DNA from 2 places in the Colwellia sp. BRX9-1 genome. Region 2 is predicted to be linked to the other one. Evidence: riboswitches for the same ligand, from Rfam matches in the RefSeq annotation. Region 2 holds a riboswitch; the other holds the start of a gene.
What was found. A riboswitch is a leader RNA that binds a small molecule or an ion and turns the genes downstream of it on or off. The one in region 2 is predicted to bind thiamine pyrophosphate.
Positions count from the first base shown of each region.

Region 1: it holds a riboswitch for thiamine pyrophosphate, as region 2 does, so the genes downstream of both, thiC (phosphomethylpyrimidine synthase ThiC) here and H4J76_RS10775 (TonB-dependent receptor) in region 2, are expected to answer to the same signal.

Region 1 is NZ_JACGVM010000005.1:210,080-226,840, forward strand. Features, by position in the region: gene H4J76_RS07520 (paraquat-inducible protein A) at 1-593, shown strand, start outside; gene H4J76_RS07525 (PqiB family protein) at 583-3,603, shown strand; gene H4J76_RS07530 (DUF418 domain-containing protein) at 3,831-5,381, shown strand; gene thiE (thiamine phosphate synthase) at 5,398-6,921, opposite strand; gene H4J76_RS07540 (thiazole synthase) at 6,940-7,743, opposite strand; gene thiS (sulfur carrier protein ThiS) at 7,746-7,979, opposite strand; gene H4J76_RS07550 (FAD-dependent oxidoreductase) at 7,969-9,180, opposite strand; gene thiC (phosphomethylpyrimidine synthase ThiC) at 9,188-11,149, opposite strand; TPP riboswitch at 11,255-11,376, opposite strand; gene H4J76_RS07560 (M1 family metallopeptidase) at 11,551-13,227, shown strand; gene H4J76_RS07565 (outer membrane beta-barrel protein) at 13,308-13,817, opposite strand; gene H4J76_RS07570 (tetratricopeptide repeat protein) at 13,972-14,913, shown strand; gene H4J76_RS07575 (S-(hydroxymethyl)glutathione dehydrogenase/class III alcohol dehydrogenase) at 15,108-16,256, shown strand; gene fghA (S-formylglutathione hydrolase) at 16,278-16,761, shown strand, end outside.
Region 2 is NZ_JACGVM010000010.1:6,181-22,941, forward strand. Features, by position in the region: gene H4J76_RS10720 (efflux RND transporter periplasmic adaptor subunit) at 1-208, opposite strand, end outside; tRNA gene H4J76_RS10725 (tRNA-Arg) at 414-490, shown strand; gene H4J76_RS10730 (DHHA1 domain-containing protein) at 569-1,552, opposite strand; gene cysC (adenylyl-sulfate kinase) at 1,615-2,265, opposite strand; gene H4J76_RS10740 (SLC13 family permease) at 2,298-4,022, opposite strand; gene cysN (sulfate adenylyltransferase subunit CysN) at 4,175-5,587, opposite strand; gene cysD (sulfate adenylyltransferase subunit CysD) at 5,587-6,495, opposite strand; gene H4J76_RS10755 (hypothetical protein) at 6,878-7,930, opposite strand; gene H4J76_RS10760 (phosphotransferase) at 8,286-9,224, opposite strand; gene pnuC (nicotinamide riboside transporter PnuC) at 9,229-9,900, opposite strand; gene H4J76_RS10770 (hypothetical protein) at 9,900-10,166, opposite strand; gene H4J76_RS10775 (TonB-dependent receptor) at 10,873-12,996, opposite strand; TPP riboswitch at 13,087-13,205, opposite strand; gene H4J76_RS10780 (single-stranded DNA-binding protein) at 13,325-13,975, shown strand; gene H4J76_RS10785 (SHOCT domain-containing protein) at 14,021-16,123, shown strand; gene H4J76_RS10790 (TVP38/TMEM64 family protein) at 16,135-16,761, shown strand, end outside.

The sequences.
Region 1 (16,761 bases), on a different contig from region 2:
AAGTCTGTTCACGCTGTTTAACGCTATTTTCTGCTCGAAAACCTAAAAGTATTGAATACACGTTAGCTTGGACCATTGCCGCGTTAGTGATGTTTATTCCGGCTAATATTTATCCTATGATGGTGTTTTACACTTTCGGCAACCCCGAAGCATCAACCATTTTGGAGGGGATCGCCATTTTTATTCAAATGGGGATGTTGCCGGTAGCGATCATCATTTTTATTGCTAGCTTTGTTATACCCTTAGGGAAAATTATTGGGCTATTTACCTTGATGTACAACACCAAAAGAAAAACACAATTGTCGTTAAAACAACAAGGAAAGTTATATCATATTGTCGAATTTTTAGGACCATGGTCAATGCTCGATGTATTCGTGGTGACGGTCATGGCTGCGGTCGTTAATTTAGGCTTTTTATCTAGTATTGAACCAGCAGTTGGTATTACCTACTTTACTTTAATGGTAATTTTTACCATTTTTGCCGCGGAAAGCTTTGATCCGCGACTATTATGGGATAACTATCAGAAGCATAATCATCAGTCACTTTCTGAAAAAACATATAACAAAACGGATGTCCCTCATCATGACAAATAAAACTATTCTTGCCGAATCAAAAGCTATTATTAAAAGTCGAGAAGGTATTTCTGCTGTCTGGTTAGTGCCTATTATTGCGTTGTTATTTGGTGCTTGGCTAATTATAAAAGCTGTTTCTGACCGAGGCACGTTTATCACCGTTCAGTTTGAAAGTGCAAGTGGTATTGTGGTTGGTAAAACTCAAGTTCGCTATAAAGGACTTACCACAGGTATTGTTCGTGACGTTGAAGTATCTGAAGACTTACAGAGTGTTATTGTCGAAATTGAAATGATTTCAAGCTCAAAAAAAATGTTGACCGATAAAACACGTTTTTGGTACGTGACTGCCGACGTTTCATTTCAAGGTATTACCGGATTAGACACTTTGTTATCAGGGAGTTACATAAATGTGATGCCTGATATAGAAGAAGAAGGTAAAGCAAGGAGTCACTTTATTGCCTTAAGTGAAGAACCGGTATTAGATCAAGCAACGCCAGGTTTACATGTATCATTAACTACAAAAACTTTGGGTTCATTAGGCAAGAAATCGCCGGTTTTATTTAAACAAATTACCGTCGGTTATGTCGCTGGATTTAACTATGAGGCAACTTCTGATCTGATCAATATTAACCTTTTTATTGAACCTGAGTACGCTAACTTAGTAAAAGAAAACTCGCGTTTTTGGAATACCAGTGGCGTAACAGTATCAGGCTCATTAACTAGTGGTGTTACTGTTCATACCGATTCACTGGCATCTGTTGTTGCTGGAGGTGTGGCTTTTGGAAACTCTGATTATGAAGCTGTTATGGGACCAGCGATCAACGGCCAAAATTTCACCTTATATTCTGATTATGAAACCGCCAATATGGGCCATGAAATTCAGTTAATGTTAAACTGGAATTCAGGTATAGATCGCGATGCAGCGATTATGTATCAAGGGTTAACATTAGGAAAAATTACCGACTTTACTCGTATTGATCCCGAAGAAAGGATCATCGAAGCCAGTGCTATTATCAATCCTCGTATCATTCCCTATTTAACCAGTGGTTCGCAGTTTTTTGTTATAGCGCCAAATCTGGACTTAGGCGGCGTTACAAATTTACATACATTAATGCTAGGCGCTCACATTGGTATTCGTCCATCAGTTGATGGTAAACCGTTAAATAAATTTAACGTATATAATCAAGAGCCTGCCTACCAATATAGTGAGCCTGGGTTACATTTAGTGTTAAAAGCACAAGATGTTGGCTCTTTAACCACAAGCTCTAATATTTATTATAAACAGCAGAAAGTAGGTACTATTCAGGCAATTGAAAATATTGGCCCTAATGAATTTTTAGTACACATTTTCATTGAACCTAAATACAAAAGCTTTGTTTCTAGTGATAGTCACTTTTGGAACGCCAGTGGTTTGCATATTTCAGGTGGCTTACAAAATTTTGATATACAAGCACAATCTATTCAGTCGATGTTAGCGGGCGGTATTGCTTTTGACTTAGGTGATAATAATGAAAAATCAGCACCTAAGAATGGTGATAGCTTTCAGCTGTTTATTGATAAAAACGTGGCTAAACAACGTTCAACATTTAACCTTTATACGAATAGTGCCCATGGTTTAAGTAACAAAACCCGTATCATGCTAAGAGGTGAAGAAATTGGTTCTGTTCATAAAGTCATTCGCCAGCAAGACCAAGTTGCCCTTCAGGTTGGGGTCTTAACTGATTACGAATATATTCTCCGAGAAAACAGTCAGTTTTGGCTCGTTAATGCCGACTTATCCTTGTCAGGAATGACAAATACCGATGCTTTATTTGGCGGGGCGTATATCAGCGTTAACGTTGGAGAAGGTGAAAAAGCCCATGATTTTATTGTCACTGACTTACCACCGGCAAAACACTTATCATCACAAGGACTACAACTTTCGCTAAAATCAGAGCAAGGGAATGTCGTTAATCCAGGCAGTCCGATTAGCTTTAGAGGCATAGCTGTAGGACAAGTGGATAATGTTTCTCTCGATACTACAGGTAATAACGTTGAAATAAATATTACCGTTGATGAAGAATACCGACATTTAATTTCTAATTTTACCCGTTTCTACAACGCCAGTGGTGTAACTATAAGCGGTGGTCTAGGGAATTTTATTGTTAAAACAGAATCTGCTGATGCGATATTAAAGGGGGGGATCAGTTTTATAAACCCAGAAATAAAGCCTGAGCAAGACACCGTTGAAGAGGGAGAGAAATTTACCTTATTTGATAATGTTGAGTATGCAAAATTAGCGGGCGTTGCCATAGAAATTCATTTTAGTGATGTAGAGGGCTTGAAAAATAATTTAAAAATAAAATATCAAGATCAACAAGTTGGCTTAGTTTCTCGGATCAAATTTGATCAGCAAGGATTTGGCGCAACCGTTTATGCTTTTCTAAATGACAGTGGCCGAAAGTTCGCGGTTGCAGACTCAAAATTTTGGTTTGCTAAACCAGAGCTTGCTGTTGTGGGCTCAGTAAATGTTGGCGCTATTCTAGAAGGGGGCTTTATTGGATTAATGCCAGGTAAGGGAGAAATAAGTCATCGCTTTGAGGCCAAAGCCATTATGCCTGTAACAACGACGCTTCCTTCAGGGTTAAATCTTTCATTAAGTGCAAAAAACTTAGGTTCAGTAAGAACTGGCAATCCTGTGCTCTATCGACAAGTTAAAGTTGGTCGGGTAATTGGTGTCGACTTATCACCTACTGCCGACACCGTTAATATCTATATTAATATTTATCCGCGTTATGCGCCTTTAGTAAGTCAAAGCAGTCGGTTTTGGAATACCAGTGGTATTCGTATTGATGCGGGGCTTTTTTCAGGGATCAATATAGACTCAGAATCTATAGAAACACTGCTTGCCGGTGGTATAGCTTTTGCTACACCTGAGGTTGACGTTAAGGAGACTTTTCAGCCAGCAGAGCAAGGACAACTATTTAAGTTAGCACGAGATGTTGATGACGATTGGCATAAGTGGCAACCTAAAATTGAATTGTCGCAATAAGAACAAGAGATACCCCCCTTAACTTTGTTCAATACACTGTTGGCGATAGCGTTAAGGAAAAGCCGTAAATTTGGTCTAAAGTTACAATTTGTTGTTTATTTATTAATAACTATAATAATAAAGTTCATACAATTCGTTAAAAACCAATAGGTAACGAATTGGCATGACTCATGCTTTTAAGCATGCAAACAATATTAACTCATTATAATAATACAGTGGAAAAACCTATGGAAAATGAATTCCCCGGCACTAATAAAGAGCTAACACCGCTCACAAACTCTAATCGTATTCAAGTGATGGACTTACTTCGTGGCTTTGCCTTAATTGGCATTATTATGATGAATATCGAATGGTTTAATCGCCCTGTTAGCGCATTACTGAGCTTTGATTATAGTCTTACTGGCTTCGATTGGGCATCAAGTTGGTTAGTTAAAGTGTTTGTAGAAGGCAAATTTTATAAGTTGTTTTCAATACTTTTTGGTATGGGTTTTGCCATCATGCTCGTTAGGGCGCAAGAGGCAGATCGTAAATTTGGCGCATGGTTTACCCGACGTATGTTGGCATTATTTGTTTTTGGTATGGCGCATTTAATTTTTCTTTGGGGTGGAGATATTATTCACGACTATGCGGTAGGAGGTTTGCTTTTACTGGGGTTTGTTTTACTTTTACGCACTAAAAAATTAGCGCGATTTAATACCCCCGCGACGTTTGCAAAAGTGGGTTTCTCGCTATTACTGATGCCGTTATTGGTTTCAATGTTTGCCGCTCTTTATTTTGGTGTTACCCGTGACAACACCGTAATAACCAACGATTGGCAACAGGAAGTCAGCATTAATCAGCAGCTTGATGTGTTACTGCAACAAGAAAAAGATAATCCTAAAGAAATATGGGTTAGTAAAAATACAGAGATTGAAGAAGAAAGTACCTTAATAGCAGCGAGTGGAGCAGTAATCGAGGGTGATGTTGAAGCATTAGAAGAAAGAGAAGAAGCTGTAGAAGAAGTCGATGAAGATAGCATGACCGACGAAGAGCTTATTATTTATAAAGCTCAACAACGTTTTGAACGAAAACAAAGCCGTGCGCAAGATGAAGCAAAAGAAACAGCAGCTTTTACGCAAACTAGCTATATTGAAGCGACTAAGTACCGAGCTAAAAGCGCCGTTGAAGCTTTAGGTAACACGCCAACCTTTGCCTTCTTTGTTTGTTTACCTCTTTTCATGGTGGGCTATTGGTTAGTCGCTAGTGGCAGAATGAAAAACCCACAACAACACCAAAGTTTCTTCAGTGTTATGTGCTGGGGCGGATTGAGCATTGGCCTACTGTTAAGTATTGCAGGAACTTTTATTAGTCTACACCCAGTGACAAAAAGTGCTATCGAAGTGAGAGCCGGCGGACAAACTATTTTTTATTATGGGCAGTTTGTTCTCTGTGCCGGTTATATTGGCTTGTTTGTAAAATTAGCCAGCAAAGCTTGGTTTATCAAAGGTTTTTCATGGTTGGCACCGTTAGGAAAAATGGCGCTTACTAATTACATCGGTCATTCTATAATCTTAACGACAATATTTTATGGCTATGCTGGTGGTATGTTTGGCCAAATAGCCCGCGGACAACAAATGCTTATTGTCGTCGCGGTGATTTTTGCCCAAGTTGTTTTTTGTACACTATGGTTGAAATTCTTTAGATTTGGCCCGTTAGAATGGTTATGGCGCTCAATTACGTACCTGAAATGGCAACCACTACGCTTAGAAAAAAAACTTGATACAAGTATAGCTTCTTAGGTTTTACTGGGAAAAATTACTGCATAATATGCTGGAATTGTTTAACTGCGATTTCAGCATTCTCACTTTCAGTGATCGCGGTAACAACCGCTATACTGTCAACACCCGTCTGCCAAACACGTTCTGCTCGTTGATGATTAATACCGCCAATGGCTACAACCGGAATATTGCTGGCTAATTTCAATAGCTGTTGTAAGTTTTCTACCCCTTGAATTTGTCCGCTCATATTTTTAGTTTTAGTGGGAAATATAGCGCCAATCGCTAAATAAGAGGGTTGTAATTGTTGTGCTAATAAAAATTCATAACAACCATGAGTACTAATACCTAAGTGTAAACCTGACTGATGAATCTTAGTTAAATTAGCGTTTTGTAAATCTTCTTGGCCGATATGCACACCGTAAGCGCGATGCTTTATTGCTAATTGCCAATAATCATTAATAAACAAGCGCGTTTTATACGGCTGACTAATGGCTATGGCTGCAATGATTAGTTTTTCAAGCTCGATGTCCGTCTTATTTTTCAACCGTAGTTGAATAATATTTAAGCCTAATGGCAATAAACGTTTTAACCAATAAAGTGAGTCAACCACAGGGTAAAGCCCAAGCTTATTATCTGATAGTGCCAACGATGGAAAAGGCGGTAACTGCTGATATTTCTTGACTAGGTTGGATGATATTCTGGGGAAAAAGTCAGCACTATTAGGCCAATGGGTTTGTTCAAATGCGCCATAATAATCGGTTTTTTTCATGCTAGCAGTTACCGATTTAGCTAAACCCTGATTAATAAATGTTTTGGTTAAGGTAAAGGCATCACGTAATAAATAGCCGTGTGCTAAAAAAGCCGCTAATGCGCTAGCAAAGGAGCATCCACCACCATGACTGTAAGAAGTATTTATTCGCGGTGAAGAGAGTTGATAACTTATCGATGATTGCTCAACGTGATGTAAACAATAGTCATCACTGACTTGTAAACCATCATTGTCTAACACGGCACTGTGCCCACCTTTTACGATGACGCTGGCGACGCCTAATTCGGCAATTTTTATTGCCAGCTCAACGGGGTTAAGTATCAATAAGTTTGATAATTGTTGCGCTTCCACCAGGTTGGGGGTAATAACATCAATATAGCTGAACAATAGGGTTAAATCTTCTCGCTGTAGTGTCGAAAAACGACCACCGACGCTCGCTTGGCCAACGGGGTCAAAAACGACACTTATTTTTGAGTAGTTAGCTTTAAAGCCCGCTAATAATTCGGTTAACCATGTGACTTGTTCAAGATTGGCTATTAAGCCAATCTTAATGACACTGGGTGGTTTATCACTAATTAATACCTTAGCTTGTTGTTGTAATGTCTCGCTAGCGACCGGATTTATCGAGACAAGGCGGTTAGCGTTTTGTACGGTATTCGCGGTGATCAAATGACAAACTTCAACACCCAAGGCATGACCTGTTTTTATATCGGCGGCAATGCCCGCACCACCAGAGCAATCGCTGCCAGAAATCGTCCATACAATCGGTTTTTCTTTAACACTTTCTGTCATAGCTTTATCCTTGTTGCCTTATTGATGCCAAAAAGGTGTATCTAGGGTTGGGGTTGATGGGTGAGCGGTTTGTCGTTGCTGCATTACACCCGCCATGTATCCTTGCTCGCCAGCGACAATGGCTTGTGCGAAGGCTTTTGCCATCAGCACCGGACTATCTGCCAAGGCAATTGCTGAATTTAATAATACGGCGTCGTAACCCATTTCCATAGCTAGACAAGCATCTGAGGGTTTACCAATACCCGCATCTAAAATGAGAGTTGCATCTGGAAGCCGCGAACGAATTGTTGCTAAATTATAAGGGTTCATTAGACCCTTACCTGTGCCTATTGGCGATGCCCAAGGCATGATCACCTGACAACCTAAGTCATATAAACGCTGACACACCACTAGATCGTCGGTGCAATAAGGTAGCACTTTAAAACCCTCATTTAACAACTGTTCACTGGCCTTTAATAGCTCGATAGGGTCTGGTTGTAAATTATAGTCATCACCGATAACTTCCAATTTTATCCAATCCGTTTGAAAAATTTCGCGGCTCATTTTTGCTAGGGTTACCGCTTCTTTAGCTGTTTTACAGCCCGCCGTATTGGGTAATAAAAATCCCTGAGTCTCTTTAACAATCTCTTGAATATACTGCCAAATTTTTGCGCCTGACTGTTGCGCAGGGTTTTGGCGTTTTAACGACAAGGTGACAATTTTTGAGCCACTGGCTAATATCGCTTTTTTCATGATCTGTGGCGAAGGATAAAGTGCGCTACCAATTAATAAACGACTATTAACCGCTTGTCCGTATATCATTAGTTCGGTTGAAAATGTCATCATTAACCTCCCTGAATAGGAAACAGTACATCTATACTGTCCTCTTGATTAATTGTGGTTTTTTGATAGTCAGCTTTACCAATAAAGTCACCATTAAGGGCTACGGCAAAACTTTGTTTTTGCTGCTCTGGCGTTAAATAATGCAGTAATGCCATTGATATATTGGGTGTTTTACTGGCAATGGTGATTACTTGTCCATTGATAAAATAGGTTGTTATAGCTGCTTTAGTATTCATTGATGGCTAACCACTTATGATAAGGAGATTCTGTTAATGAGCGACACTCGAAAAAATGCGCAACGGTAAACTCTAACTGCTTTAACACAACCGGCGCAATAAGGTAGCCGTGGCGAAACAGTCCATTGACTTGGATAAGCCGATTTTGCAGTGATATTTTAGCTTGGTTATCACTAAAAGCAGGTCTTAACTGGCTAATATGTTGATGAATATTGGCTTCAGCAAATCCAGCATGGACACTATAAGCCGCGCTGAGTAATTCCATTGAAGAACGTACCGTCATTGGCGCGCAGTCTTCACTTTCGATTTCAGTTGCTCCCACGACATAAAAGCCGTTAGTTTTAGGGGCTATATATAATTGATAGCGAGGGTGCATTAAACGAATAGGCCGGGTAATATTGACTTCAGGGGAAAATAACTGAAATATCTCACCTCGTACTCCTCGTAAATCTTTTAAGGGGGCTGCGGTGTTTTCGCCTGCACTGTTGCGTGCGCCTGCACCGCGACAGTCAATTGCTAAATCAGCAGCAATAATATGCTTTGACGTGTTAGTTTGCTTACTGCCTTTGTTGCCTAGTGGGTTATCCTCATGGTAAGTGACTAAACAGCTCGATTTTTGCTGTTCAATGTTAACGACAGGTGAATTTTCTAACCAAGTAACGCTACTTTTTTCTAGCTGCTTTTGCAGGGCTTTTAGTAATTTACGATTACCTATTTGCCCTTCTTCAGGTAAAAACAACCCATGATTAAAGCGATGAGCTAATTCAGGCTCAAGGGCAAGTATTTGTTGGCGATTCAGTTGCTGTAGCTGATGTTGCGGATAATGATTTTTGATATAAGCCATGAAACGCTGATAATCGCCTTGGTCTTGTTCATGGCTAACCATTAAGGTGCCTGCTTGTTGAAAATAAGTGTAACTGTCTAATTTAGCAAGAATCTCAGGCCAAAGCGCTAATGACTCAAAGCCCATTTCAACAATATTACGATCGCTATGCATAGCTTCACCTAGCGGCGTTAATAAACCGGCAGCAGCATAAGCGGCACTTTGGTGGCCCTGTTTATTATCTTTATCAACCAAGGTCACTTGATGACCTTGATTAACCAAAGACAATGCCATTAAACGACCCACTAATCCTGCGCCAATAACAACGATATTGGCACAGATTTGAGTAGGTTTAGGGAACTGCTGAGAAATAGTCATCGGCTGACTATTTCACCTGATGGTAAATTTCACTACCGGCCGCTTTAAATTCCGCCGACTTTTCAGCCATGCCTTGTGCAATATCGGTTGGCGTTGCATCTAAAACAATGACTTCGTCAAGTAACTGTATTTCTATTTTATTGCTGGCTTCAAGACCCGCGGCATAATCACGTACTTCCTGAGATATTTTCATCGAACAGAATTTTGGCCCACACATAGAGCAGAAGTGGGCAACTTTACCTGATTCTTGTGGCAAGGTTTCATCGTGATAAGCCTTGGCTCTTTCAGGGTCTAAACCGATATTAAATTGATCGTACCAACGAAATTCAAAGCGCGCTTTGCTCATCGCATTATCACGAATTTGTGCCCCCGGATGACCTTTTGCTAAATCGCCGGCATGGGCAGCAATTTTATAGGTCATTAAACCTTCTTTAACATCTTCTTTATTGGGTAAGCCTAAATGTTCTTTAGGAGTGACATAACAAAGCATGGCACAACCGTACCAACCAATATTAGCGGCGCCAATACCCGAAGTAATATGGTCATAACCCGGTGCAATATCAGTCGTTAACGGACCTAACGTATAAAAAGGTGCTTCACCACAATGTTTAAGTTGCTCGTCCATATTTGCTTTGATCATATGCAGTGGCACATGCCCGGGGCCTTCAATAATCGTTTGTACATCATGCTGCCAAGCAATTTTAGTTAATTCGCCTAAGGTATGTAATTCGGCAAATTGTGCTTCATCGTTGGCATCAGCAACCGAGCCCGGGCGTAAACCGTCGCCGAGTGAAAACGAGACATCGTATTGCTTTAATATTTCACAAATATCTTCAAAGTGGGTGTATAAAAAATTTTCTTTATGATGCGCTAAGCACCACTTCGCCATAATTGAACCACCACGTGAGACAATACCGGTGACACGCTTAGCGGTCATTGGAACATAGCGTAATAATACACCGGCATGAATGGTAAAATAATCAACACCTTGCTCGGCTTGTTCGATAAGGGTATCGCGGAAAATTTCCCAGGTTAAGTCTTCTGCCACGCCATTTACTTTTTCTAGCGCTTGATAGATAGGCACCGTACCAATGGGCACTGGCGAGTTGCGCATGATCCATTCGCGGGTTTCATGAATATTACGACCCGTTGATAAATCCATTACCGTGTCTGCGCCCCACTTGGTCGACCAAACCAGTTTTTCTACTTCTTCTTCAATGGAAGAGGTCACCGCCGAATTACCAATATTGGCATTTACTTTAATTAAAAAGTTACGACCAATAATCATCGGCTCACATTCTGGGTGGTTAATGTTTACCGGAATAATTGCTCGGCCACGCGCGACTTCATCACGGACAAACTCTGCGGTAATTTGCGCTGGAATACTGGCGCCAAATGACTGACCTTTATGTTGTAGTAGTAAGGTTTTATCTTTGACCTCTTCACGTTTTAAATTTTCACGAATGGCAATATATTCCATTTCAGGGGTAATGATCCCTTGGCGAGCATAGTGCATTTGGGTAACGTTTTGACCTTTTTTAGCGACACGCATTTTAGGTAAGTGTTCAAAGCGTATTGCGTCAACACCATCGTCAGCTAAACGTTGTTGAGCATAAGTAGAGCTATTTGATGTTAAGAGCTCAACATCACCACGACTATCAATCCAACTTTCACGCAGGCGAGGAATACCTTTGTGTACGTCTATCTCGACACTTTCATCGGTATAAAAACCTGAGGTATCGTAGACGCAAAGAGGTTCATTTTTTTCGTAGGTTGGCTTATCTTTATTACCCGCTAATAAAGTATCAGACAAGGTGATTTCGCGCATACCTACCTTGATATCGTGAATTTTACCTTGCACATAAACTTTTTTAGAATTTGGGAATGATTGATCAGAAACGTTTTTTAAGAATGTTTCAGCTTGTTCGCGACGTTCTCTGCGAGTGAGTTTGTTAGCTGGTTTGGTCATTTTTTTGCCTTTTAATAATATGCATTTCGTTATAAATGCACGAATAAAAAAGACGAAGTGTAGAGTGAGGAAAAAATAAAAAAGTGACGAATTAATCCTTTAACTCTTTTATTTTACCTTGTTCCCTTACGCAGATATTAATCTGATCAGGTTCTACGGATCCCGCTTTCGCGATCTCAGCTTTGAATATTTCTTTAGAAATAATCTCAGCACTCCGACAAGTAATTGTGGTGATTCTATCGTATTAGTTTCAAAATACGCAATCATAATGTTGTATTTGGTTATAATTAATTTTTAGATAACGATGTGAGTCGTTGACAGATCTTACCCTTTTTAGGGTTCACAATTTATATTACACAATGCTAGTATATTGTATACGAGAGAGTGTTAGGACAATAACAATGATAAAAAAACGGATAACGACTTCACTTGCTGGCTTAGTTTGCGCTATGGTTTTTGCTGGGCATGTTAGCGCGAGTAATTGGCAACAAGAAAGTGGCAAAGTAACGCACCAAGAAAAATTACGGGGTACTATTACACCAGAAAGAAAGTGGTGGGATTTAATTCATTATCATCTTAATGTAAAAGTTGACCCTGAAACTAAGCTTTTTTCAGGTAAAAACACCATGACTTATAAGGTGTTAGCTAAAGGTGAACGTTTACAAATAGAACTACAGGCGCCAATGAAGCTTGAGAAAGTACACCAAAATGGTAAGGCGCTTGAAGTAGAGCAAGATGGCTATTCTTATTTTATTACCCCAGCCAGTAAGCAAGAAATAGGCTCGGAGCAGAAGATAACTATGTACTTCTCTGGACAGCCCGTTACCGCAAAAAACGCCCCATGGGATGGCGGTATTACTTGGAAGAAAGACAGTAATGGCCTCGACTTTATTGCCACTTCAAATCAAGGCATTGGCTCTAGTATTTGGTGGCCAAATAAAGATCATCCTGCCGACGAGCCTAACAATGGCGTGTTAATCAGCGTTGAAGTGCCAGAACATTTAATGGATGTGTCTAATGGTCGATTAATTAAAGTTGAACACAATAAAATTGATAAAACAAAAATTTATCATTGGCAAGTTGTGAATCCTATTAATAATTATGGGGTCAATATTAACATTGGTGACTATGTTCATTTTGGTGAAAAGTATCAAGGTGAAAAAGGTCAGCTTGATATGGACTACTATGTTTTACGGGAAAACTTAGCGAAAGCAAGAAAACAGTTTAAAGAAGCAAAACGAACCATTGAAGCGTTCGAGCATTGGTTTGGTCCTTATCCGTTTTATGAAGACAGTTATAAACTGGTGGAAGCACCATATTTGGGGATGGAGCATCAAAGTTCGGTGACTTATGGTAATGGTTATCAAAATGGTTATTTAGGGCGTGATAGAAGTAGTACTGGCCCAGGATTATTATTTGATTTTATTATTGTTCATGAATCAGGTCATGAGTGGTTTGCCAATAACATCACCAATAAAGATGTTGCCGATATGTGGATCCATGAGAGCTTTACTAACTATTCAGAAAGTTTATTTTTAGAGTATCATTTCACCAAAGAGCAAGCCTTTGAATACGTTCGTGGTCAACGGATGAATATTGGTAATCAATCCCCTATTATTGGCGAATATAATGCTAATCGCGGTGGTTCTGGTGATATGTACGATAAAGGTGGCAATATGCTGCATACTATTCGCCAAGTGATTAATAATGATAGAAAATGGCGAGAAATACTCCGTGGACTAGGTAAAGTTTTTTATCATCAAACAGTGACTACCCAAGATATTGAAAACTACATTAGCACACAATCAGGTATCGACTTAAGTAAGGTATTTGATCAATATTTACGTGATATACGTATTCCCACTTTCGAATATTTTATCAAAGATAAAGTGATGAAAATTCGTTGGGGTAACGTGGTTAAGGGTTTTGATATGCCGTTACGCGTCACTATTGCCGGTAAAACACAGTGGCTGGCACCAACAGCAACTTGGACTACTGTTGAACTTGAGCAGGAAAATCCAAATATAGCCGTTGATGCTAACTTTTATATTTCGACACTCAGTGTTTTAGGTCATTAGTTTTAAAAGTTAACGGTATAAAATTAAAAAGGAGAGCTTATTGCTCTCCTTATACGTCAACGGTCAGTTAAATATTGCGCTTAAAAAGCGTATTTAAAACCAACAGAAAGTAATTTAGTACCGTCATACGTTTCATAAGAGGCTTCAACGCTCACTTTTTTATTGAGGCTATAACCAACACCAGCGCCGAAACCAAACTCCCATGAATCATCAGACGCTGATTCGCCACGGTAGCTTGCTTTGAGGTCTAAGTTTGCATAAGACGGCATCACATAAACATATGCGCGATTGTTGAAGTCGTATTGACCACGCAAAGACAAAGCGAGTAAGCTTTCTACTTCAATTTTAGCACCGTAAAGTGAGTCGTCACCAACACCAGAACCGAGACGAAGTTCAGGCATCAAGTAAAAGTTTTTCGCTGAATTTTCAATTTTATATGCCACTGAGCCATAGATAAAGTTCAAAGAAATATCGTCGCCATCAGAGCTATCAGATAACTGACCGAATCCACCGCCCACTTGCCAATCAGCAGCTACGGCTGTTAGGGAAAGACTGAAAAGAGTGAGTGCAATAGCGGTTTTCTTAAACATAATAAATCCTTTATTTTATTTGGGTTAACTTTAGGTTAAATTAAGGTGAAGATTTCGCGCAGAGCTTAACACCAAGATATTTTTTGTTCAATAATCTTTAATAAATTATAGTCTGGCACTTGGCAATTAATAACATCAGTGGCAATATCTAACGATGAATAAACATTTTTTTATCTCTTCAAAACTTTATTTACTTGGACTTATAGCACTATTATTGTGGGTTTTTTGCTTACCGGTTGCAAAAAGTTATGCAATGAAAAGTGAGAGCACAGCAAAGCTATGTCAGCGCTCGCCATCATCATGCCTAGAAAAAGTTAATATTGAATTAACCCAAGTACAGCCGAAAAGCCGCATCTGGTTTAGCTTAATGCAATTCAAATTATCCTCGCTATTTATTTTGCAACACAGTGATGAGCTTTACCAAGAAACAAAGCGTTGGATAAACGATGAAGACCTACCGATCCCTTTTCAAGTCACTCTTTATATGTATTATGCTAAGTGTTTACTTAGTCATGGCGACTTAGTAGAAGGGAAGCGTTATATTTATAAAGCAAAAGCACAATTAGCAATAATGAATGAAGTTTATCCATCTCCAATTAAACTTATTGAAATTGCTAACTTACAAATGTTTATTGGTGAGTTACCTGAAGCCTATGAGTCACTTAATGCTTTAAAAGAAAAATATAAAAACAGTCATAATCCGCAGTTTATGATGGATCTTTTTGGTCATTTAGGGCACGTCGCTAGGCAACTTGAATTGTATGATGAAGCGCTTGCTCACTGGTATGCAACCGTTCCTTGGAGTTATAAATATGGCAATGAACAACAAATAGCGACAGTACATTTTAATTTAGCGCAAGCACAACAACACGCTGAACAATTCTCATTGGCTGAAAAAAGTTATTTAGCCGCAATTAAGCATGCTGACATTGCTTTAGATGTTGTGAAAGCCTCTCATGCAAAATTGTACTTAGCCGAAATAAAGTTGCTGGGCGGTGATAAAGAACAAGCCGAGGAGCTATTACTGGCCATTAACGAAGAACTCTTAGCGCCAAACCTGCTATTAAAGCTTAATGACCTTAAGGGTGAATTATAAAACCTTTAAGAGGGAGTCGATAACAAAGCATACTGCAAAAAGGTTTGATAAATCCTTATGGTGAATATCTCGCCATCATAGTAAAGCCCAATTTATTAATCGGGTTAACATAATTTTATCCATTTCAATAGGCTGTTATTCCTGATATTTATCCACTATCATTGTCTTTAAAGAATGTAATCAGGTCAATTCATATGTCAGCAGTTACGCAAAAACTAAACACCATCAAATCTAAAGCTGCAATTGCTTGGGGGCCAAATAAACCCTTAACAATTGAAGAAATTGATGTAGAACTTCCCAAAAAAGGCGAGGTTCTCGTTAAAATCATCGCTTCAGGCGTTTGTCATACAGATGCTTTCACGCTTTCAGGCGAAGACCCTGAAGGAATATTTCCAGTCATTTTAGGGCATGAAGGTGGCGGAATTGTTGAACAAATAGGTGAGGGTGTCACCAGTGTTGCGGTTGGCGATCATGTCATTCCTTTATACACACCTGAGTGTGGTGAGTGTAAATTCTGTAAATCGGGTAAAACCAACCTGTGTCAAAAAATTCGCGAAACCCAAGGTAAAGGCTTAATGCCTGATGGCACCTCGAGATTTTCATTAAACGGCAAAGCTATATTTCACTATATGGGCTGTTCTACTTTCTCTGAATATACTGTTTTACCTGAAATATCTTTAGCGAAAGTTAACCCTAAAGCACCGCTTGAAGAAGTGTGTTTATTGGGTTGCGGAGTAACTACCGGCATGGGCGCAGTCATGAATACGGCGAAAGTTGAAGTAGGTGATACCGTGGCTATTTTTGGTTTAGGTGGTATTGGTTTGTCGGCTATTATTGGCGCTGCTATGGCGAAAGCAAGCCGTATTATTGCGATTGATATCAACGAAAGTAAATTTGAGTTAGCCAAAAAGCTGGGTGCAACAGACTGTATTAATCCCAAAGATTACGATAAACCTATTCAAGACGTTATTGTTGAATTAACCGATGGTGGTGTTGACTACTCTTTTGAATGTATCGGTAATGTTAATGTGATGCGTTCGGCCTTAGAGTGTTGTCATAAAGGCTGGGGTGAGTCTATTATTATTGGTGTTGCTGGCGCAGGACAAGAGATTTCAACTCGCCCATTTCAACTGGTTACTGGTCGAGTATGGCGTGGTACTGCCTTTGGTGGGGTGAAAGGTCGTAGTGAGTTACCTGAGTATGTTGAACGCTATCTTGCCGGTGAATTTGCTTTAAACGACTTTATTACCCATACCATGTCGTTAGAAAAAATTAATGAGGCCTTTGAATTAATGCACGAAGGTAAGAGTATTCGTAGTGTTATTCATTTTAACCATTCGTAAGTACCTAAAAGGTTGAAGATCATGTTAGAAAAAATTAGCAGTAATAAAATGTTTGGTGGCGTTCAAGAGCATTTTCAACATCATGCTGAAAGTCTAAAATGTCCGATGCGTTTCGCTATTTATTTACCTGAGGGTGCCAGCAAGCATTCACCAGTGCCGGTTTTATATTGGCTTTCAGGACTGACCTGTACCGATGAAAACTTTGTACAGAAATCAGGAGGACAGCGCATGGCATCGGCACTCGGTATAGCCATTGTTTGTCCTGATACCAGCCCGCGCGGGGATGATGTTGCCGATGATGAAAACCAGTCTTACGATCTAGGGTTAGGTGCGGGTTTCTATATAAATGCCACCGAGAAACCTTGGTCTACTCATTATAAAATGTATGATTATATTGTTAATGAATTGCCAGCGTTAATTGCAGAAAACTTTCCTGTATCGAGTAAAAAATCAATCAGTGGTCATTCAATGGGTGGGCATGGCGCGTTAACGATAGCGCTAAAAA
Region 2 (16,761 bases):
CAACGTCTAACTTAGCTAAATATCCACTACTTTTAAATGACAAATTTAACGTTCTTTTAAAATCAAGTTTCCCTGTCCGTTTTATCGTGTCTGCGTAGGGTTCAACAATGATCTGTTCAAAATCGTAACTCTGTGACAATGTAAAAAATGATACGGAAAGTGTTATCCCAATCATCAAAAACTTAATAAAACTATTCCATGATTTCATATTCAATTCTATAACGCGTTAAATTAACTGATTTTATTATAGCCAATACTTTAGGGTTGTTGCGGAATAAAGTACATCTTTTTCCATTATTTATCCTTAGCTTGACTAAGAACGATAAAATTCCCTGCTGTACAGAAAATAAAGACGACAAAGCTAGACAATTTTCACGATTAATTATAGTATTTGCCGCGCTTAACACAGCAAACCACCCGTAGCTCAGCTGGATAGAGTTCACGCCTCCGAAGCGTGAGGTCACAGGTTCAAGTCCTGTCGGGTGGACCACTTTTTTCCTAAAAAAAATTCACGTTAAATAAACAGTTTCATTTTTACAATGACCGCTTATCTATTTTACCTCGTCACTCATTCGCTATAGTAAGCTGCTACTGCGGCTAAAAACGCTTCAATTTTATCTTTAGGAAGCGCATTGATACCAGCGGCAGCCGCACGTCCTCCACCTGTAGCAAACTGACTACAAATATCACCAGCACCTTGTTTATTCGCTAATGGCGCTCTTAAAGAAACCGTATAGGTGTTATCAGTATTTATTGTAAAAATAGCGTGTGCTTTCTTTGGGTTTATATTGGCTAATTCATTGCCAAAAACACCACTTATTCTTCTGGCCCATGTTTCATCAGGTAATTCAAATGCTGTTAATAACGCTGTGTCATAAAATGCTTTGGTGTTAACGGCTTTTAAATGGTCTTGGTTATATAGTTTTTGCAAAATATAATAAGGAGAGTCTAGATCTTTAATCGCATCAAAAGGGCTTGAGTAAGCTAACAGTAATTCATATAACCTTGCCGGATGAAAATGCAAATCGTCAATATGTGAACCATAACCATTGTAGTTAATTAAGGTACCTAACGTTTCTAACTGCTCGCATTCGTTATCGTTTAAACCCGCTAATTTGGCTAACTTAGTCGCTTTAGCAATAAGATTATCCCCAAAAGCGGCACAAATTGCCCAATGATGAAACTTTCCAGCTAAAATCTTATCAACGATTAAAGCCGTACAAGTATTTGCATCTAAATCAATATGCGTTTGTAAATTTACATGTTCCGGAATGTCACCCGCACGGTGATGATCGATATAAGTTACGTTGCCGCCTTCAGCTAATAAGGTATTCAATGCCTCTTTATTTTTTTCCATTGAAATGTCTAAAACACGAATAACACTATCGTCTCTACTATTGCCTTGAGCATTTGTTATTTCAACGACCTGTCGCAGTAAAGCAATATCACGTTTAACGCCGGTAATTTTGACACTTACTGTCGGATTGGCTAATTGCAATTGCAGCAAGGCGATAATACCGTCGGCATCACCATTAAATACGTCATAATTCACAGATAAATCCTTTATTTTTAGTCTTTACAATTATTTTTTTTCGATAAAGCCATTGGTAAAGACTATGATTTTATAATTTGTTTTTTTATTAAAGCGTCTATCACTAAATCTGCACATTGCTCAATAGACAAATGCGCTGTTTCGATATGTATTTCAGCAGTTTCAGGGGCTTCATAAGCCGAACTTATACCAGTAAAATTAGCGATTTCACCCGCTCTGGCTTTTTTATATAAACCTTTAGGATCACGGCTTTCACAAACATCTAAAGGCGTATCAATAAATACCTCTAAAAATAACGCGTCTTTAAGTAAGGCTCTGGCTTGGTCTCTGTCTTTTTGAAAAGGAGAAATAAAGGCCGTTGAAACAAGCAAACCTGCGTCTACAAATAACTTAGCCACTTCACCTATCCTGCGTATATTTTCAATACGGTCTTCGTCAGTGAACCCTAAATCGTTATTTAAGCCGTGGCGAACATTGTCACCATCAAGTAAATAACTGTGGCAGCCACGTTCCAGTAATTTTTGTTCAACTGCGTTGGCAACGGTAGATTTACCCGAACCACTTAAGCCGGTATACCATAGCAACACCGCTTTATGGCCTTTTAATTGAGACTTTTGTTCAGCAGTGACACTCTGTTGATGCCAAACCACATCTGACGATTTTTCTGTGTTATTTTTTTCTATATAAGGGCTTGCTGGGTTACTTTTTTTCATAATTCACATTTATCATTGGACGCTATTAATAGCTAAAAAGGGAAGAAATATAAAATACTACAAATCGCAGTAGTGCAATATATAACGCTAATGGGCACACCTATTTTTATAAAATCTATCAACTGGTATTGCCCGGCACTAAAGACCATTAAATTGGTTTGATACCCGTATGGGCTAATAAAACTAGCACTGGCACCAAAGGCTACTGCCATAATAAAGGGAGTAATATTTACACCATAGCTCAACGCTATACTATAAGCTATTGGGAATATTAGCGCGGCTGCGGCATTATTAGTGACCAACTCGGTTAATAATACCGTTAATAAAAATATAATAATTAAGGCGACGGTCGGCGTTATACTGCCCGACAAAGAAGTAATCGTTTCAAGAGACGTTAGTAATCCACTATTTATTAACGCACTGGCAAGCATTAGCGCCGTAGAAATAATCAGCCAAATTTGTATTGGAAAACGTCTAATCACTTCATCTTTAGACAAGCAATTCGACAATAAGAAAAAAGAAAATAGCACTAACATTCCTTTGAATAAAGAAATAATCCCTAGTGCACTTAATGCTACGGTTAAGAAAAAACTTATAATAACAAAAGGTTCTTTTTTACCGGTAAGTTTTGATTCTGGCTCAACGCCATTGACAACAATAAAGTTTTTATCAACATTATTTCTGGCTTTAAAATCTTGGCCAGTTGCTAACACTAAGTAATCACCCGGACGAATGCTAACATCGCCAAGCTTACCTGTAACAGCTTGCCCGTCTCTTTTCATTGCTACCACAGCAGCATCAAACTTAGCTCTAAAGCCAACGCCTTTTAATGTTTTATTAATGAGTACACTTTCAGAACGAACAAAGACTTCCGTTAAGTTGTCATCAGACAAGCCTTGTTTGTGTGCAAAAACAGTTAAACCATCAAACTGCTTAAGTTGGTTTACTTTAGTAACGTCACCATTAAAAATAAGCTTATCGTTGGCACTAATAACTTGGTCGGGAGAAACAGGCGTAATCGTTTGCCCAGCGCGAATTATTTCAATTAAAAATAAAGAGTCTAAATGCCTTAAAGCGTTTTCTTCTACGGTTTTGCCAATCAATGCCGAGTTAAGTTCTACTTTAGCATCTAATAAATATGAACTTTCTAGCGTTGAATTAATATCTGTTTCGGGGAGATATTTAGATAAAAACCACAGCGCACAGCCACAAGTAATGACGATAAAAACACCTACTGGGAAAAAATCAAAAAATCCTAAGGCAGGTAGATCAGCATTTAAGACTAAACTGTTAACAATTAAGTTAGTAGACGTGCCAATTAAGGTTAGCGTACCGCCAAAAATAGCCGCATAAGACAAGGGTAATAATAATCGACTGGCAGAATGATAAGGGTTATTGCGAATCGGCGCCAGCATGGTAGAGACAACGGCGGTATTATTTAACAAGGCTGAAGAAACAACCGTTAAACTAAAAAGCCTGATCCAGGTTTTGCCATAACTTGAGAATAAAACTTTGCTGGCGAGTATACGCAGTAAGCGGGTTTTTTCTAACGCTAAAGAACACAGTATCAACAAAATAAGCGTTATTAAGCCTTTATTAGACATACTGGCTAACACAGCTTCATTTGAAACTTGTCCGCTAATAATAAGGGCAATAAAAGTAAAGCCAAAAACCTTTCCAGGTTGCTTTTGAAACTTTAATAAACCTATAATTGTACTAATAAAAATTAATAGTACGAACGCTGCATCTATATTCAAATATATAAACCCTGTTAACTTTTAACAGCTAATCTTAAGAAAAATTAGAGACAAATAATAACTAAGAGCAAAGCGGCTGAGTAAAAAACTGAGATATTGCTAGCTGTTTTTTACACGACCTCATTGCCCTTAGTTTACATCTTTTAGTCTCGTTACTTTTTAGCTAAGTTTTTAGCTCCCCAATGAGGAAAGTGCTTACAAACAAACGCATTAAGCTCAAGTTCGTAATCACTGTACTTTTTAGGCTGTCCTTTTTCCAATTGCGTCAGTTGTGAAGCTATCATGCCCGCGCCAACTGTTGCATTGGTCAAACGGTCAATAATAATAAAAGCACCTGTTTGACGGTTCTCTTGATAAGCATCAAACTGCACAGGTTCGTTTAACGTAAAGTTACAACGCCCTATTTCATTCAACGCTAAATGCTGTACGTCTTGCTTTTCCATGGTATTAACATTAACGCTATACTCTATTTTATCAACAGAGCCAAACGTAGCATGAGTGCCTACTTTAATAATGTATTCACGGTCTATTTGTAGTGCCGCTTCATCCATCCACACTACATCTGCACTAAACGTATTAGAAGAAGCGGGTTGCTCATGCGGTCGCACGATCATATCACCACGACTAACATCTATCTCATCTTCAAGCGTCAGCGTTACAGCCATATCGGCATAAGCCGTTTCAAGTTCACCATCAAAAGTTACTATCGACTTAATTTTACTTTGCTTACCTGAAGGTAGTGCAACAATAGTATCACCAACACGAATTTCACCTGAAGCGATCGTACCGGCAAATCCTCTAAAGTCTAAATTAGGACGATTAACGTATTGAACAGGAAAACGAAAAGCACTATTTTTTTCACCGCTAATTTGAACGGTATTCAATAACTTAAGCAAAGGTGAACCCGGGTACCAAGGCATATGCTCACTTTCGTTGACTACGTTATCGCCGCGTAAAGCTGAAATAGGCACAAAGCGAACATCTTCAATGTTTAATGATTTAGCAAATTCACGGTAATCACTTTTAATTTTTTGGTATGTCTTTTGATCATAATCTACTGCATCCATTTTATTAATAGCAATAACCACATGCTTAATACCTAATAATGAACAGATATATGAATGACGTCTTGTTTGTACTTGCACACCGTGACGCGCATCAATTAATATAATGGCTAAGTCACATGTAGAAGCACCCGTTGCCATGTTACGTGTGTACTGCTCATGGCCTGGAGTATCGGCAATAATAAATTTACGTTGCTCGGTAGCAAAGTAACGATACGCAACATCTATCGTAATACCCTGTTCGCGTTCAGACTGTAAACCGTCAACGAGTAACGCTAAATCAAAATCACCATCTGTGGTATTAAACTTTTTAGAATCTTTTTCAATAGCAGCCATCTGATCTTCAAAAATCATTTTGCTATCAAAAAGTAAGCGGCCTATTAATGTCGACTTTCCGTCATCTACACTGCCACAGGTGATGAAACGCAGCATATCTTTGTTTTCATGCTGCTTTAAGTAACCTTCAATATCTGTTGCCAATAATGTTTGTTCAGTGTTCATTAAAAGTACCCTTCCATTTTTTTCTTTTCCATTGAACCGGCTGAATCATTATCAATGACTCGACCTTGTCGCTCAGAAGTGGTTGTTAAAAGCATTTCTTGAATAATTTCAGGCAATGTTGTTGCAGTCGATTCAATAGCGCCGGTAAGTGGGTAACAACCTAGCGTTCTAAAACGTACTGATTTCATTTCAGGCACTTCGCCCTCATTTAGAGGCATGCGTTCATCATCTACCATGATTAACGAGCCATCACGCTTAACAACAGGTCTTTTGGCTGCAAAATAAAGTGGAACCATTTCAATATCTTCTTGATAAATATACTGCCAAATATCAAGCTCGGTCCAATTAGACAATGGGAACACACGAATACTTTCGCCTTGATCAACTTTAGAGTTATAAATATTCCAAAGCTCTGGACGTTGGTTTTTAGGATCCCAACGATGATTTTTATCACGAAATGAATAAACACGTTCTTTAGCACGAGACTTTTCTTCATCACGACGAGCACCACCAAAAGCGGCGTCAAAACCATGCATGTCTAATGCTTGCTTCAAACCTTGTGTTTTCATGATGTCGGTATGTTTTGCACTACCGTGAGTAAACGGACCTACACCCATAGCAAGCCCTTCTGGGTTTTTATGGACGATTAAATCGAAGTCATACTTTTCTGCTAGATTATTACGAAATTCAATCATTTCTTTGAATTTCCAATCCGTATCAACGTGCATTAATGGGAAGGGAATTTTACCCGGATAAAAAGCTTTACGCGCTAAATGCAAAAGAACAGAAGAATCTTTCCCTATTGAATACAACATAACAGGATTATCAAATTCAGCAGCAACTTCACGCATTATTTGAATTGATTCAGCTTCCAGTGCTTTTAAATGTGTTAATTTATTCTTATTCATATATGCCCTATTTTACATTTTTGATGTCAAAATCTTACAAAAAATTATATCAAACCAAAATGAAATAGCGAAATAACTAAATAACTTAGGTTATAACTAGCTTGCAATAAACTAACTATAGATAAACTAAAGCTAACTTAGACAATTAAATTAAAACGACTAAACAAGAGTGAAAGCACGACTATTACAAACGCTATGCTGGTATTATTAAATATGGCTATCTTGCAATGATTATGGCGGTGACGGGGTTATTCGGCAATTAAATATTTAGCTGATTATTCTGATCTATTTCTCTATATTTAGCATTATTATTGAGCATTTCTGGCAAAAAAAAACCGATAGATAAGTCTATCGGTTTTTATTCAGATAATAGTTACTGGGATTAGTTACCGCCAGTACCACCTGTACCGCCAGTACCACCTGTACCGCCAGTAATGTCGTCATCTAGATCAACAGAAGCTGCGATATCATCAGGATTGATTACGTCAGGAATATTTACAATACCGACAGTATTACCTGTATCGCCTGAAATAACTGATGCTAAACCTATAATTGCTTGTGAAATTTTAGCTTGAACAGCATTAATTCTTGCCATTGCCGCTACTGAGTCAGCATCTAATGCTGCACCAGGGTTATTAATAATCGCTTTAGTAACTAGTTTAACAGCAGCGATATAAGTTTTAATTGCATCAGCAAGAGTTTCATCAGTGCCTGGCTCTAAACCTGAAAGCGAACCGTTAATAAGCGTTAACGTTGCTGCTATCATATCATCTGTTGATACATTTGCAGATACAGAAGCATCAACAATTACAACATCAAAAATGTTAGTTTCAGATAAATCTAAACCTAAAGTAGCACCAATCACTCGAGAAGCATCTACTTGAAACGCTTCAAAAACTTCTGGGTCAGAAAGGTCAATATCTGCATCGTCTTCAATTACAGCTAAAATAGTTTCAGTTGCAAGTGTTGTTAATGCATTAACTTCAGCAGAGATTGTACCGCTACCGTCAGAATTGCTCATTGTTGAAAGTTCTAAGCCCACTAATTGTGATGCTGGAACAACTCCACCTCTAACTACGTCACCACAAGCTTCAGCATCACAAATCATTGTAGTATCTTCGTCAGCACTTACGCGTACGAAAAAAGTACCTGTGATTGCTTCACCAGAAGCATCAGTTAATGAAAGTGTGTAATCACCATTTTCATCTGTTTGAGTGTTAGCTAGAGCAGTTTCTACATCTGAGCTATCAAAAACTTCAACTAAAGCGTTAGCTAATACACCTTTGATACCAGAACCTGATACATCTAATGTAGAAGGTGTTGGTGGAACCGGTGGCGCTTGGTTTGGCGCAAGAACAGTACCATCATCTTGGTAACATGCCGATAAAGTCAAAGAAATTGCCGCAGCAACTGTTGTAAGCATAATTTTATTCATTGTTAATCCCTGATTTGAAAGTAAAAAACCTAACATTCCTTGTTATATAGATAAACAACAGAATGATCTTTGTAGTAAATATTAGCATCGACATCACGCCTGATCAACAAAAAGAATAACAATAAAATAAATATTTAACGGCTGATTTGCATTATTAAAATCTTAAGCCTTTATTGCATTTTTATTACGCTGCCAGATGTTCAATAACTTAAATAAATCACCGTGATACAAAAGTAACGTCGCGATATAAGTTGATATAAACTACTAAATAGCCAGTAACTAAATTCAATAGAGCTACTTTATAAATAGTAGCTATTACTGAGTAAATTACTGAGGATAATAAAGATAGTACAGATTAAAATAATAATGTTATTTTTTCTGTTAACAAGCCTAATTGATCAAAAAGTACAAACTGCTGGTGTGCCTTAGCCATTAATTTTTGCGCTTGCTTGTGTTGATAGCCGGCCTCGAAGTACCACAAGCCATTAATGAGATAACAACAAGCGAAATATGCACACACTTTTTCTTTATCAATCGTGGCATTAGTAAATTGCTGATAGTCTTGTATTAGAGCATCTATATCGTTAACACTGAATTCGTTAATCGCAATAAACATGGCGAGATCATATTCGGCTTCAGCTAAACAGCTGCATTCGAAATCGACTAACCAAGTATGCTTTTGCGGATTTTCATTAGTAAACAAAGCGCTTACACGAATGTTTTCATAATTAACATCACCATGACAAAGTACTAAGTGATTATGCTTGGCTTGCGGAGGTGTTATTTCGCTGATTATTTTCTTTAGCGCGACATGCTGAGACTGCGAGAGTTTACTATTGGAAGCTTGGTGGTAAAGCAGTTCTTCAATAGCTAACACCGGATGATTTTCTGGCGGTGTTAACTGATGGGTTTTTACCATTAAGTACATCGCCACCGTAACTTTGTTATTAGCTACACTAACAGTTTGTTGCTTATAAAAACCGCTTAATGAATCACCGGTAATAAACTCGGTAACAAGCCATGCTGCTGAATGATAAATGATAGCCGGTGCTACACCCATGTTTGCTGCTAATAAGTGACTGGCAATCTCGGCTTGTGCTGTTTGTTGATGGCCCGCGAAAGACTTTACAAAAAAATTTTGCTCAATAGTATTTTTGTTAACCGTCACTTTAAAACATTGATGACTTTCACCCCCTGTTAATCGCTCAATTTTACAATCGCGATGAATAAAACAAGGTAAGGCTTTAATCTCTTCAGAGCTGCTGTTACTTTTTTGATTGATTAAAGCCGCCACTCAACTACTCAGTAGCCGAGGCTATATTGCCTGCTGCTTGTTGATGACTCTTTTGATATTTACTATACCAAATTGCATAACCGACCATAGCCATTACTACATATAAGCCAAATAACACAGCGGTAGGTTGTAAGCCTTTTTCTAAATAGAGATAAATGGAAACAAAATCGATGACTATCCAGTACAACCAATTCTCTAAAACCTTTTTAGTGACTAAATAGGTCGCAAACACCGCAAATACCGTAGTTGCAGAATCTAAATAAGGGAAGTGTGTTGGCGTGTAATTGTCCATTAGCCAGCCAACAGCCAAAGAGCAAGCAGTTAGTAAGACCACTACTTTGGTATGAAAGAGTAGCGACCAGCTTTGAATAGCCAATGCTGTGCCTGTATGACTATTATTTGTTGCGTTATTTTGCGACGAAGAAACATGACGCCAGCAATACCAGCCAAAGATGGCCATCGCTAAATAATAAACCTGCAGTAAGGCGTCCATCCATAAATAAACATCATAAAAAATAACGCTATAAATAATGGTACTCACGAGCGCTGCTGGCCAACACCAAATATTTTCTTTTGCCGCTAACACCACATAAAATAATGCTGAAATTACCGCTAATAATTCCCAGAGAGGCAAATGCGCAAAATAATTGACTGTTGCTGATAAAGATTCAACCATTAGCTTTCAGCTTCGACTTCTGAGCGATCACCACCAATAAACTTACACACAAAAACAGCAGCATTTAAGGTTTGATGGACATGTTTTATTTCTGCCATGACATGACGGGTAGCTAAGTCGTAATCACCAAATACTTGTGTACTCATGCCATTAGTCACTACATTTAAGCCCGCTACATTTCGAAGGCGCTTAATGAATGCCCAAATTTCAGTTTTAAACTTTTCTTCAGCTAGAGGATACAAACTAATTTCTATAGATATTTTCATATTATTTCCTAATGGTATGCCACTTTTTCCAGTGAACAAAAAAAACCGTAATCCTGAACACCCCCCGTCATCCTGAACTTGTTTCAGGATCTCATTACTTGAAGCCACGAATACAGATACTGAAATAAATTCAGCATGACGACGTGTTAGTTCAACATGACGGCAAGGCGGCTTTTAACAACGGCTCTGCCAAGCTAAAAAACCCGTAATCCTGAACACCCTCCGTCATCCTGAACTTGTTTCAGGATCTCATTACTTTAAGTCACGAATACAGATACTGAAATAAATTCAGCATGACGACGTGTTAGTTCATCATAACGACATGTTACTTCAACATAACGGCATGGCGGTTTTTAACAACTGCTCTGCCAAGCTAAAAAAACCGTCATCCTGAACTTGTTTCAGGACCTCATTACTTTAAGCCACGAATACAGATACTGAAATAAATTCAGCATGACGACGTGTTAGTTCAGCATAACGGCAAGGCGGCTTTTAACAACGGCTCTGCCAAGCTAAAAAACGTCATCCTGAACTTGTTTCAGGATCTCATTACTTTTAGCAACGAATACAGATACTGAAATAAATTCAGCATGACGACATGTTAGTTCAACATAACGGCGTGTTACTTCAGTATTACGGCATGTTACTTCAACATGGCGGCATATCAATTCAGGATGACCGCGTGTTAGCTGAAGAGCGCTTAGCTTTAAAAGTTATAATCAAACGTTACACCAATTTGTCTTGGTGCGCCAAAGCGTTGATATTTTTTAGCTACCCAATCTAAATCAGGTTCGTTGCCGAAGAAGAAGCCGCGTGTTGCGATTTTTTCATCGGTAATATTTCTAGCCCAAAGTGAAATAGACCAATCAGCGAGTTCATAAGCAACTTTCGCATTCAATAAGTTTGAACTTGACGCTTTTTCGTCATGGCTATCAGAGAAGAAAAATTCATCTTTTCCTGACCAGTTCACATTGAAGACAACGCCATTGTCGCTGCGATACGTAGAGCCAAGGCTGAAGGTATAGCTTGGTGCGTGTGCTAAATCGCGTCCTGAAATGTCAATGTTTGTACCGTACTTGTCAGAATAACCATAAACATCATATGTTGCGTTTAGGTAGCCCACTGTCGAGTCGATCGTTAAATTATTATTAACTTGGTATGTTAACTCAAGTTCCAAACCGTAACTGCTTGAACTGGTGGCATTTGCCGTGTAAATGGTAAATTGCTGTGGCTTATCAGGGTTCTGTTGAGAAGCATTAACTTGTTGATCTTGTCTGTCCATATAGAATAAGGCTAGTCGACTGACTAAGGTATTATTTAGCATATTCGATTGCAGACCTAATTCATAATTGACTAAGACTTCGGTATCAAATTCTTTAAATTGGATTAATTGCTCGGGTAAGTCCATATTAAAACCACCCGCTTTGTAGCCACGCGCGACACGAACATAAGCAGAATGCTCATTGTTAATGATCTTACTTAAGGCGATGTGTCCGCCCCACATGGTTTCAGACGGGTCAAACTCATCGCCAGCACTATCGCTATAATCGGTTGAACGTTTTTCAACGCGCAAACCTACTGATAACTCATGGCCATAGCTAAGAACACTGTCTAACTGGGTAAAAATTGCATAATTATTAGCTGAGTATGTAGAGTCGAGTATTTCGTCTTCCCAACCATTATAAAAAGAGTCAAGGTCGTTATCTTCATTCATTTTGCTAATGTAAGTACCCACTAGCCAAGCAGTTGTATTGTCAAAAATTCTTGAGGCGTCATTTGATGATAATCGAAACTCTTGTGACCAAACATCTCTATCGGCGCGTTTGTCCCACAGGTAACTGTATTCACATGGCGCACCATCACAACTTTTACTTGCCCAATAATCTGCGTTTGCCCAATCACCATCATAAGCGTGCTGATGCTCTGTCGTGGTATAGCTGCTTATCGCTTCGAATTTTGCGAATGACAAACCTTCAAAACTAAATTTTAGTGCCCCGCCATGCGATTTTTGATTATCAACACCTGGGTTGTCCGTGATCGTATTAAAGCCGTTGTTATCTAATGTCCATGGGTCGAAACTATTATCGTTATCCGCAAATATATAAGTAAAATCAACACTTAAATCTTCTGTTGCCGTATATTGCAATTTGAACTTTCCAGAAAACTCGTCAATGCCATTAGTATCATCTCTATTTAGATAAAGATTGTCGCGATAACCGTTTTGTTGATGTTGCTCTAATGATATGCGGTAATTTAAGTCTTCGGTGACAGCACCAGAGCTATAACCGGCAACATTAATTAAGTCGTCATTGCCTAACGTTACTTTAAAACCATGCTCAGGTAATTCTGTTGCGTCTTTTGATTTTATGTAAATTAAACCCGCAAGCGCATTGGCACCAAAACGTGTACCTTGTGGACCTCTTAAGACTTCAACTTGTTGAACATCGTACATAGAAGCTGCCATGCCCAAGCCTGACAAATCGATATCGTCAACAATGAAACCCACTGATGAGTTTGGCGCACCGCGGTATTCAGAGCGTTCACCGACGCCTCTAATTTGTAAATATTTCGGACGAGATGTTCCACCAGAGAAATTTAAGTTGGCGACACCATTAATAACTTCTTCAAAATGTTGAATGCCCTGCTCAGCTATTTTTTGTTGGTCGATGATTGCAATACTAGTAGGAGCTTGCGCTAAAGATTGCTTATTAAAACTGGAAGTGACGGTTATACGCTCAATATCAGTTGATTCATTTGCTTGTGTGACGCTAGCAAAAGTCAATAAAGTCGTTGTTACCGCAATTGAAATAGGAGATTTTATAAAATTCATACTGGGCTCTTTTTGTGGCATGCAAGCAAAAAAGAGCAATAAGGCAAATACACCATAAGTAAGCACTTACACAAAGTGTTTACGATAAATATTCAACATATTAACCATTCCTACGCCGGCATTATCCGTTTCAGGTATTAAGGGTAAAAATTCTCAGCAATACAAAAGCCTATTAACAACAGCTTTTTATTGCACCCCTTGGTTTGTTCGGCATACTAACAATTTTATCATCAAAGTACAGAAAAATTATGGTTATTTAATGTCATGTATTTGCTTAATCTGATGATTTTCAGTAAATTAGCACTATAGTTTTTTTTATTAAATTGCCATGACAAATCATCTAAGCCAAAATCATTTATGTTCAGTAACCTTATTAGGAAATTTAGTTGCTAAGCCTGATATTCGTTATCAAGCAAACCCGGTCGTTGCTGTAGCTGAGTTAGTATTAGCGACCCATAGCCGATGGTTTGACAAAACGAGCCAACAGTTTAAAGAATGGACGAGTTATCATACGGTTAAAGTTATTGGTGATATTGTTGATCGTTCACTTATTCACTCGCAAAAGGGTGATGTTATTTTAGTGCAAGGCTATTTACTTAATAGTAAAAAAGCTAACCGTGAAATATTACACGCCACTTATGCACAAACATTTGCAAAGGGTTACGCCCAATCAATAAACCAAGTGCATATGAGTGGTGAAATAAGCAGCGATATTAATTTAGTACTAACCGAGAATAATAAAGAATTAGTCGCGCTTAACTTAACCGTTAATAATTTAGTGTATTCGCCTATAACACAGCAAACCCAAAATATTTCTATCGAACGTTCGGTACATATCTGGGGAAAACAAGCACATTATATTAAAGATAAGGCCGAGCTAGGCGACCAATTAGTTGTCGACGGAAGATTAAGCTATCTCAATGATAGTAAAAAATCACAATTTATTGATTCACACCAAGTCATTTTATTGAAACATTAAAACGGATTATCTATAATTTTATAAAATTAGGATTGTTGGCAAAATATGGACGTTTTTCATTATATAAAAAAAATAACTACGCAAACACTTCCAGTGTTGCTGGCTTTTTGCTGCCTATTAACGCCCTTAACAACGATTGCTGAAGAAGTTCAACTCGAAGTTTTAGCGCAGCTACCTAGCCTAAGTTCAACCAATAAAATAACCGTTATTGCATTACCTGTTAATAATGAGAATAAGCAACAATACTTAATTGCAGACGCTGCTGGCGAATTGTCTTTACTTAATAATGCCAAGCTCACTTTTTTAGCAAGCTTACCTTTAAATAATCATACTACCGATAAACAAGTTAAATTAACCGCGCTAACGTTACACCCCAGTTTTTCGTTAGCAGATAAAACTGGCTTCCAAAACTTTTTTACTGCACATATTGAGCCCGCTAAAACAAATAATAATGTTGCGCGATTAACGCTGTTAGCCGATCCCGTTGCATTGCCATTTGACGCTGTGATAACACAGTGGCAATACGACAACACAGCGGCAATTAAAATTGATGTGCAGCAACGCAGAGAAGTGCTGAGAATTGCGGTGCCAACTGCCACACATCAAATACAGAAAATTGCCTTTAATCCATATAATAAAGTATGGCACGATGATTATGGCTTAATGCTTGTTGCTTTATCTGACAGTAACGCTAGCTCAGCCAACGCTAGCGAAGGTGCTTTATATTCTGGCGTTGTGTTACGCATTAACCCTGAGAAATTTGGCTTAAGAAATTATAGGGTGCCCAGTAGTAACCCTTTTATGAAAACAAACGACGTTAACAATGAGATCTTTATTTTAGGCGCTCAAAGCATTAGTTCTTTTTCGTGGTCAAAAAAACATTATGGCGCATTACTCGTAGAACATGACTACGATGGCGGTCACCAAGTTGTTGTTGCTGATAAAGGTGCTGACTGGCGAGACTCTTACCAAAATAACCTTGTTTTTCCGCTGAAATCTACTCAAGGAACTGATGGAAATATTTTCCCTTATTATGGGCGAAACCTAGAAGCGTCAGTGGGAAGTGTCTTATATCTTATTAACGATGCAAAAAATTGGCAACTTGCCCAATTGAATACCACGATGGTAAATAGTGAGGCTCAAAGTCGCGCTGCATTACCTATTTTGTCGTTTAGTCGTGATGAGCTTTCTCCAAAAAATAAAGTGTCATTACTCTTTGATCACAACGGCGAACCCTTACTGTTAGATTTAACCAATAAACAATTATTATCGGTAAAGGCTATCCCGTTAAAAAGTGACAATAGTAAGAGTATTCAGTTAGAGAATAAAAGTGATGAACAATTGTTGCCACTCAACAATAGCGCTTATGGCAAACTACTGCTTACCCTGTTTATATTAGTGGTTGCGGTGGTGCTTTATCGAGTACGGCTAAAAACGGTCAATCAAAAAGCAAAATTAAGAGGTATGTTTGCACGCTTTGAACTCGATACTAGCCAAACAACCGTATCGTTTTACAAGCGCCATCAGTCAGAAATAGACAGTCAATTGGCTACTGCCGATATAGTTAAAAGTGAAATTTGGGTAAACGATAACAACGTCAGTATTATTAATGAAGATATTGACCATGGTTACAATGAGCAATGCGAGAACAAACTGCGCTTGTCATTTGATCAAGCGCATCGCCATAAGCTTATTGATGATGAAACTCGACAAGTCCTGCTTTATTTAACCGATAAAAACGCTAAAACATATGTTGTATGCTTATATTTTAGAAAAGGTAACCAGCGTCTAACCAAAGCTAAATATTTTGATATTTTAGAGTCATTAATTGATTGGAGTTGGTTTATTGCCAGCCAGCTGAATCCAGAAGCAACAACGGTACGACCGCTGAAAGTAACCATCGCTAAGAGCGCGATAAAAAAAGTTTTTAAGAAAAAAAAGGCCGAGCCTGAAAGCATTGATGCATCCGTAATAGAAGAACCGCTACCTAGTAAGCAAACCGCAGCGGTATTGCACGACATTGTTGTTCATGACTCCGAATTAATAAGTTCGCTAGACAAGCTTGTTGATTTAAAGCAACAGGGTTTTTTAACCGATGAAGAGTTTAGTTTAGCTAAAGCGAAAATTTTATCAGATATGATTGTTTAATATGGATAGAGATGCTGAGCAAACAAACTAAAACACTTTTTTTAATGACCACATTAATTAGTATTGCCATTCTTTTTAGCGTGTTATTTTCTTTAGATGTATTGAAAAACAACAACCTACAGCCACTACTTGACCAGTTTATTCCTCAAGGGTATCTGGGGGTGTTAATGGTGTTAAGCCTATTGGCATTACTGACCAGTATCGGTTTACCCAGGCAAGTCGCTGCTTTTTCTTGTGGTTACATCTTTGGCATTGTTTATGGGACGTTGCTGGCCACTTTAGCGGCAACACTCGGTTGCATGCTAACGTTATTTATCGCAAAAACCTTTTTTAGACAAAGGGTGCTTGACGCTTACCCCGACAAAGTAATGGTGCTGTCTGCTTTTTTCTCAACGGACACCTTCAGCAAAGCCCTAGTCATTCGTTTGTTACCTGCGGGCTCAAACTTTTTAACCAACATATTGGCAGGCATGGCTAAGGTAAAGTTTATCCCATATGTTACAGGCACTTGTGTTGGCTTTATTCCACAGATGTTGATATTTTCATTACTGGGCGCAGGTATTAAAGTTGGTGAGGAACAGCAAATATTACTGAGTTTATCTTTACTGGTTGTTGCGTTAATTTTTGGCTATTTATTG